DNA from 2 places in the Actinomadura chokoriensis genome. Region 2 is predicted to be linked to the other one. Evidence: riboswitches for the same ligand, from Rfam matches in the RefSeq annotation. Region 2 holds a riboswitch; the other holds the start of a gene.

Region 1 (3,479 bases), on a different contig from region 2:
CTGGACTTCCTGGAGGGGAAGGTCGACTTCCCCTGCACGGCGTGGGCGATCCCGTCCTACTCGCTCTTCGGGTGGCAGCGCCCCTGCTACCTGATGTCGGACGGGTACACCCAGACCTACCAGGAGCTCCTGGACGAGACCGACTGGGAGTCCTACGGGCGGGGCCGCGACCCGCGCTGCGCGAACTGCATGGCGCACTGCGGCTACGAGCCCACGGCGGTCATGGCCACCGTCGGCTCGCTGAAGGAGTCGCTGCGGGCCATGCGCGACACCTGACCGGAACGCCCGGAGAGTCGGGGTTCGCCCCACTCTCCGGGCGCACATGATCTACCATCCGGTCATGGCGGACGAGTGGCCTCCGGCCGAACTTGACTTCGACAAGCCCACGATCGCGCGGGCCTACGACGCGCTCCTCGGCGGCAAGGACAACTTCGCCGCCGACCGCGCCCTGGCCGACCAGACGGCCGAGCTGATCCCGGGACTGCGCGAATCCGCCGTCGAGAACCGCAAGGTCCTCGTCCGCGGCGTCCGCTACCTGGCCCGCGAGGCGGGCATGGACCAGTTCCTCGACCTCGGCAGCGGGCTGCCCACCCTGGAGAACACCCATGAGGTGGCCCAGCGCGAGAACCCCGAGGCCCGGGTCGTCTACGTCGACATCGACCCCCTCGTCGCCGTCCACGGCCGCGCGCTGCTGGCCAGCAACGACGCCACGAGGGTGACGACCGGCGACGTCCGCGACCCGGCGGCCGTGCTGGCGGACCCCGCCGTCGAGGGCTTCCTCGACTTCTCCCGGCCGGCCGTGGTCATGATGGTCGGGATGCTGCACTACCTCTCCCCGGACGTCGTCGACGGCGTGGTCTCCGCCTACCGCGACGTCCTGGCCCCGGGCAGCCACCTCTTCATGACGTCCCTCGTGGACACGGGCCTGCCCCAGCAGCAGGAGCTGGCCCGCATCACACGGGAGAACCTCGAGGAGGGGTGGGCGCGCACCCCCGCCGAGATCGAGGCCCAGTTCGGCGACTTCGAGCTGGTCGACCCCGGCGTGACCTACACGGCCCTGTGGCGTCCCGACTCTCCCGTCGACCCGGACAACCTCACTCCGGGCGAGCAGCTCGGGATGGCCGGGATCGCCCTCAAGCGCCGCTGAGCTTCACGGGCCGGTACGCCTTGTACTCGCTGCCGGACGACAGACCGTAGTCCCGCGTCCGGTAGTCGGTGCCGTACCGGCCCCGCTGCTCGTAGGCCCAGTACGACGTGTGCCGGCTGTTGGCCCACTTCTCGAAGATGACGACGTGCCTCGTCGTGTTGGTGCCCTGGGCGTCCATGACGAGGTCGCCCTTCTTGAGCTCGGACATCTTGATCCGCTTGGTGAAGCGCGACGACGTCAGCCCGACCGTGTTCGGCCCCGGCTTCGGCAGTCCGAGGGTCATGGCGACGAAGCCGGAGCAGTCGGTCCGGTAGCCCTCGTGGTAGTCGGACTGGCTGTAGCGCACCCGCTCGTCGCTGTGCGGGTTCCAGGTCTTCGCCCGCGCGATGACCTGCGACCGCTCATCAACGTCGGACTTGCCGGCCTTCTCGGACTTGCTGGACGTGGTGGACTCGCCGGGGTCGGCCGCCCGCGGCTTCGGGACGCTGTGCACGGCGGCGGCCGACGTTCCGGTCTCCTCCGGCGACTTCGCCGCCTGGACGGTCGTGGCGGCCACGCCGAACACGGCGAGACCGATCAGTGCGCCGTTGGCGCGGGGGCTCAGGCCGAACGGACCCGGGCGTTTGCTGTGCTTGCCTTTCAAGGGGGGCTCCTTCTTCCATAAGCCGCCTACCGGGTTAGCTGACGGGTTCGGACGTGGAAGTCGCCCTACGGCCTGGAATCGGCCGATTCACCCCAGTGAGGGTGGGTCCCCGGCTCCGCACTACGGCGGACTCGGCGGTTGCCGCTGCGAGAGAGAGCGGCGTTGCTGTTGTCAGGCCCTGCGGAAGGGCGCGGGCGGACGCGATCGTCGCGCGCCGCCGGACGGCACGTGGAGCGCGCCGCCGCCACCGGCTCCGAGCCGGGTGGAACAAGAACGCCTGGGAAGCGCCTTGGCGGGGGCCAAGCTACTCACATCGCCAAGAGATGGCAAACCCCCGCAAAATCAAACTCCCAGCTCAGGCACCCTGCCGCCGGCCCGCCAGGGCCCGCCGGCCCTTACCGGGAAGGCCCTGCGGGGCTCTGCTCGGCGGGCGCCGGAGCGGGCAGGACGATGCGGGGGGTGAGGGCGAGGCGCAGGCCGAGGACGCCGTAGGAGAGGCCGAGCCAGGCCGTGCCCGGGAGGGTGCCGCCGTCGTCGCCGATGACGGCCTGCCCGATGCCCGCGACCGGCAGCCACAGCCCGCAGAGCAGGAACTGCCAGCGCAGCAGGCCGCGGTAGCGGCCGACCCTGGCGACGGCGATGCCGAGGACCAGCATGCCGAGCATCGACAGCGGCCAGCACATGTCGAACGGGATCACCCAGCCCGGGGTGTCGCCGTCGTAGGCGACCGCCAGCGGGCACCAGACGAGCGCCGGGCCGAACAGGACCATCTCCACGATCGCGATGGAGCGGCCCTTGCCCCCTCCGGTCGCGTTCGTGGACAGGACGAGCGCGACGAGGCACAGGACGCCGAGCAGGAACGCCATGCTGCCCCAGATCTCGACCGGGACGATCTCGTCCTGGACCTCGTTCCCGGCGATGAGCAGGCCGGTGATCCAGGCGGCGGTGCCGGCGACGGCGGCGGCGCCGGTGAGGCGGGTCCGGAGCAGGAGCCCGCCCGGCGCGGAACCGGACGGCTCGTCCGGATAGACGGAACTGGGCCGGACGTGTACGGTCATCTGTCTTCTCCCTGTGCGGGGCGGCGCCGGATCGCGCCGCCATGACCCCGACGCTCCGTCCCCGATGTCCCGGGCGCCCAGTGACGGCGGCGGCGGGCGCGCCCCGGACCGCGCCTCATCCGCCGGTGACCGGTGTCCCCGGTCGGCAGGGACGCCGCTCCCAGGTGGCCGGGACGCCGCGCGCACCATGCTGGCCGGGTGAGGAGCGCCCTTCCGGCGCCTCGGGCCGAGCGGCTCCTGAGGGCGTCCGCCGTCGTGGTCGCCGCGCTGTGCGTCGCGGCGACCGTCGCGACGGTCTGGCTGGACGTCCTCATGGCGGGCGGCGACCGGCCCCCGGACCCGCTCGACTGGGCGCACTGGGGCTCGGCGGGCTCCGGGCTGCCGGTGGCGGTCGCCGGCGGCGTCCTGGCGACGCGGCTGCCGCGGCACCCGCTGACGTGGCTGCTGCTGGCGGGCGGGTCGATCGCCGTCGTGGACGGGATCACCGCGGCGTACGCGTCGCTGTCGGTGCTGGAGCACGGCGGCGGCCTGCCGCTGACGGCGTTCACCGTGTACGCGGGCGCCCGGTTCGGCCCGATGATCAACATGATCGTGCCGCTGACGCTGATGTTCTTCCCGGACGGGCGGCTGC
Region 2 (3,479 bases):
ACGGCGGCGAGGCCGCTACCCGGCGCGCTTGGTGCGGGCGCGCATGCGCTCGCGCTCCTTGGCGTCCAGCACGACCTTGCGGATGCGGACGTTCGCCGGGGTCACCTCGACGCACTCGTCCTCGCGGCAGAACTCCAGCGCCTCCTCCAGCGACAGGATGCGCGGCGGGGTGAGCCGCTCCAGCTCGTCGCCGGTGGACGACCGCATGTTCGTGAGCTTCTTCTCCTTGGTGATGTTGACGTCCATGTCGTCGGCGCGGGAGTTCTCCCCGACGATCATGCCCTCGTACACCTCGGTGGTCGGCCCGACGAAGAACGTGCCGCGCTCCTGCAGGTTCGTGATCGCGTACGCGGTGGCGGCGCCGGCGCGGTCGGCGACCAGCGAGCCGGACGGCCGGGTGCGCAGCTCGCCGAACCAGGGCTCGTAGGCCTCGAACACGTGGTGCGCCATGCCGGTGCCGCGCGTCTCGGTCATGAACTCGGTGCGGAACCCGATCAGGCCGCGGGCCGGGACGAGGAACTCCATCCGGACCCAGCCGGTGCCGTGGTTCGTCATGTGCTCCATGCGGCCCTTGCGGACCGCCATCAGCTGCGTGACGGCGCCGAGGTGCTCCTCGGGGATGTCGATGGTGAGCCGCTCGACCGGCTCGTGCTTCTTGCCGTCGATCGTCTTCGCGACGACCTGCGGCTTGCCGACGGTCAGCTCGTAGCCCTCGCGGCGCATGTTCTCGACGAGGATCGCGAGGGCCAGCTCGCCGCGGCCCTGCACCTCCCAGGCGTCCGGGCGCTCGGTCGGCAGCACCTTGATCGACACGTTGCCGACCAGCTCCCGGTCGATGCGGTCCTTCACCATGCGGGCGGTGACCTTGGTGCCCTTCTCGCGGCCGGCCATCGGCCCGGTGTTGGTGCCGATCGTCATCGAGATCGCGGGCTCGTCCACCGTGATCAGCGGCAGCGGGCGCGGGTCGTCGGGGTCGGCGATGGTGTCGCCGATCATGATGTCCGGGATGCCGGCGATCGCGATGATGTCGCCCGGGCCCGCGTCGTCGGCGGGCTTGCGGGTGAGCGCGTCCGTCATCAGCAGCTCGGTGATCTTCACCTTCTCGATGCTGCCGTCGTGCCGGCACCAGGCGACCTGCTGGCCCTTCTTGATCGTCCCGGCGTGCACCCGGCACAGCGCGATCCGGCCGAGGTAGCTGGAGGCGTCCAGGTTCGTGACGTGCGCCTGCAGCGGCGCGTCCGGGTCGTAGGACGGCGCCGGGATCGTGTCGGTGATGACCGTGAACAGCGGCTCCAGATCGGCCGAGTTCGGCATCTCCCCGTCGGCGGGCTTGTCGAGCGAGGCCCGACCGGCCCGGCCCGACGCGTACACGATCGGGAAGTCGATCTGGTCCTCGTCGGCGTCGAGGTCCATGAACAGCTCGTACGTCTCGTCCACGACCTCGTCGATGCGCGCGTCGGGACGGTCGGTCTTGTTCACGACCAGGATCACCGGCAGCCGCGCGGCGAGCGCCTTGCGCAGCACGAACCGGGTCTGCGGCAGCGGGCCCTCGCTGGCGTCCACGAGCAGGACGACGCCGTCCACCATGGACAGCCCGCGCTCGACCTCGCCGCCGAAGTCGGCGTGGCCGGGCGTGTCGATGATGTTGATCGTCATCCCGTTGTGCCGGACGGCCGTGTTCTTCGCGAGAATCGTGATGCCCTTCTCGCGCTCGAGGTCGTTGGAGTCCATGACCCGGTCGTCGACGTCCTGGTTCTCGCGGAAGGCCCCGGACTGCCAGAGCATGGCGTCGACCAGCGTCGTCTTTCCGTGGTCGACGTGGGCGACGATCGCGACGTTCCGGAGGTCGTCGCGCGTGGAGATGGGCATGCGGGTTACCTTGTGTGAGATTTCAGGGAGACGCTGCGGAACCACGGCAGCACTCCATTCTACGCGCCGCGGCGCACCCCCCATCCCGAGCGCGTCCGCCCCACCTGTCACAGGGGTTCACACGGGCCCCGATTCGCATACTTTGCCGATCCTTTGTAATCTGCCCGAGATCCGGTCGTCCGAAGTCCCACCCCCCGGGGCTGCGTCCGGAACGCCGAATCTCCCGCCCGCCGGGAGAACCGGGGACCCACATCCCTGGGGTGAATCGGCGCCCGCCGCGGGCGCGCGCCGTAGGGCGACTCCTGGCCCGAACCCGTCAGCTAACCCGGTAGGCGCGCGAGGAGAGGAGAACACCGGCTTGGCACCGGACCCCCACCGGCGGCGCCGCGTCGCGCCCGCCGCCACCGCGGCCACCATGCTCCTGATCGGCCTCGGCGCCACCGCGCCCGTCGCCGCGCACGCCGCTGGACCGTTCCGGCTCGCCGCGGCCGCGACCGCGCCGACCCCCACCCCCACCACGGAGCAGGGCCTGCGCAAGAGCCTCGACGCGCTGAACGAAGAGGCCGAGATCCTCACCGAGAAGTTCAACAAGGCGCGGGTGGACTGGAAGGCGGCGCGGAAGGCCGAGCAGGACGCCACCAAGAACGCGGAGACGCTGCGCGCCCAGGCCGCCCCCGCCCGCGAGCAGCTCGGGCGGATGGCCGCCGCCACCTACATGGCCGGCGCCCCCGACGCGATCTTCGGTGCCGACGGCTCCCCCGAGGGGCTGTCCGAACGCGCCTACCTGACCCAGAACCAGGCCACCGCCGTCCAGGCGCTGAAGAAGCAGATCGACCAGGCCGAGGCCGCGCAGCGCACCGCCGAGGCCAAGACCGCGCAGGTCCAGAAGGCCTGGGAGGACGCCAAGAAGGCGCGCGCGGACGCCAAGGCCAAGGTCACCGAGGTGATGAAGCGCCTCGACAAGCTGACCACCACGAGCGCCCGCGACCCCCGCACCGGCCTCAGCGCGAAGATCAAGGGCTCCGGCCTGCCCGCCAAGATGGCCCGCAAGGCCTACGGCAAGATCGGCTCCCCGTACGTGTGGGCCGCCGCCGGCCCGAGCAGCTTCGACTGCTCCGGCCTCGTCGTCTGGGCCTACGCCCAGGTCGGCAAGCCCGGCCTCCCGCACTACACCGGCGACCTGTACCAGCTCGGCACCAAGGTGTCCCGCGGCGAGCTCCGCTCCGGCGACCTGGTCTACTTCGGCAGCAACCTCCACCACATGGGCATCTACCTCAGCGACGGCAAGTACCTGCACGCCCCGCAGACCGGTGACGTGGTGAAGATCTCCAAGCTCTCCGACCGCTCCGACTACGCGGGCGCCAACCGCATCTCCTGACCGGCCCGCCCACGCGGCCCCTCAGTCGTCGGGGGCTTCCTGCGGCGCGGCAGGAAGCCCCTGGCGTTTTTTCTGTATTTTTCTCCTCCTTCGGGCCTGGCGGCCCTCCATCGTCGAAAAACACGGTGCGATCGCTGCATCGCATCCGACTCGCCTAGCGGCTCGCTGCGCGATCAGGTTCTCGCTTCGCTCGAACCTGCCTCCGGTCGCGATCGCGACGCCTGAGGTCGCT

What was found. Region 2 has a riboswitch for cyclic di-AMP ahead of ABFX46_RS05805 (C40 family peptidase). Riboswitches for the same ligand answer to the same signal wherever they lie in the genome.
Region 1: another riboswitch for cyclic di-AMP. It lies ahead of ABFX46_RS02885 (hypothetical protein); the one in region 2 lies ahead of ABFX46_RS05805 (C40 family peptidase).

Annotation. Positions count from the first base shown of each region.
Region 1 is NZ_BAAAMW010000001.1:586,463-589,941, reverse strand. It holds gene hpnH (adenosyl-hopene transferase HpnH) at 1-276, shown strand, start outside; gene ABFX46_RS02890 (SAM-dependent methyltransferase) at 341-1,147, shown strand; gene ABFX46_RS02885 (hypothetical protein) at 1,134-1,790, opposite strand; cyclic di-AMP (ydaO/yuaA leader) riboswitch at 1,798-1,937, opposite strand; gene ABFX46_RS02880 (hypothetical protein) at 2,186-2,848, opposite strand; gene ABFX46_RS02875 (sensor histidine kinase) at 3,047-3,479, shown strand, end outside.
Region 2 is NZ_BAAAMW010000002.1:341,027-344,505, forward strand. It holds gene typA (translational GTPase TypA) at 16-1,869, opposite strand; cyclic di-AMP (ydaO/yuaA leader) riboswitch at 2,072-2,220, shown strand; gene ABFX46_RS05805 (C40 family peptidase) at 2,228-3,247, shown strand.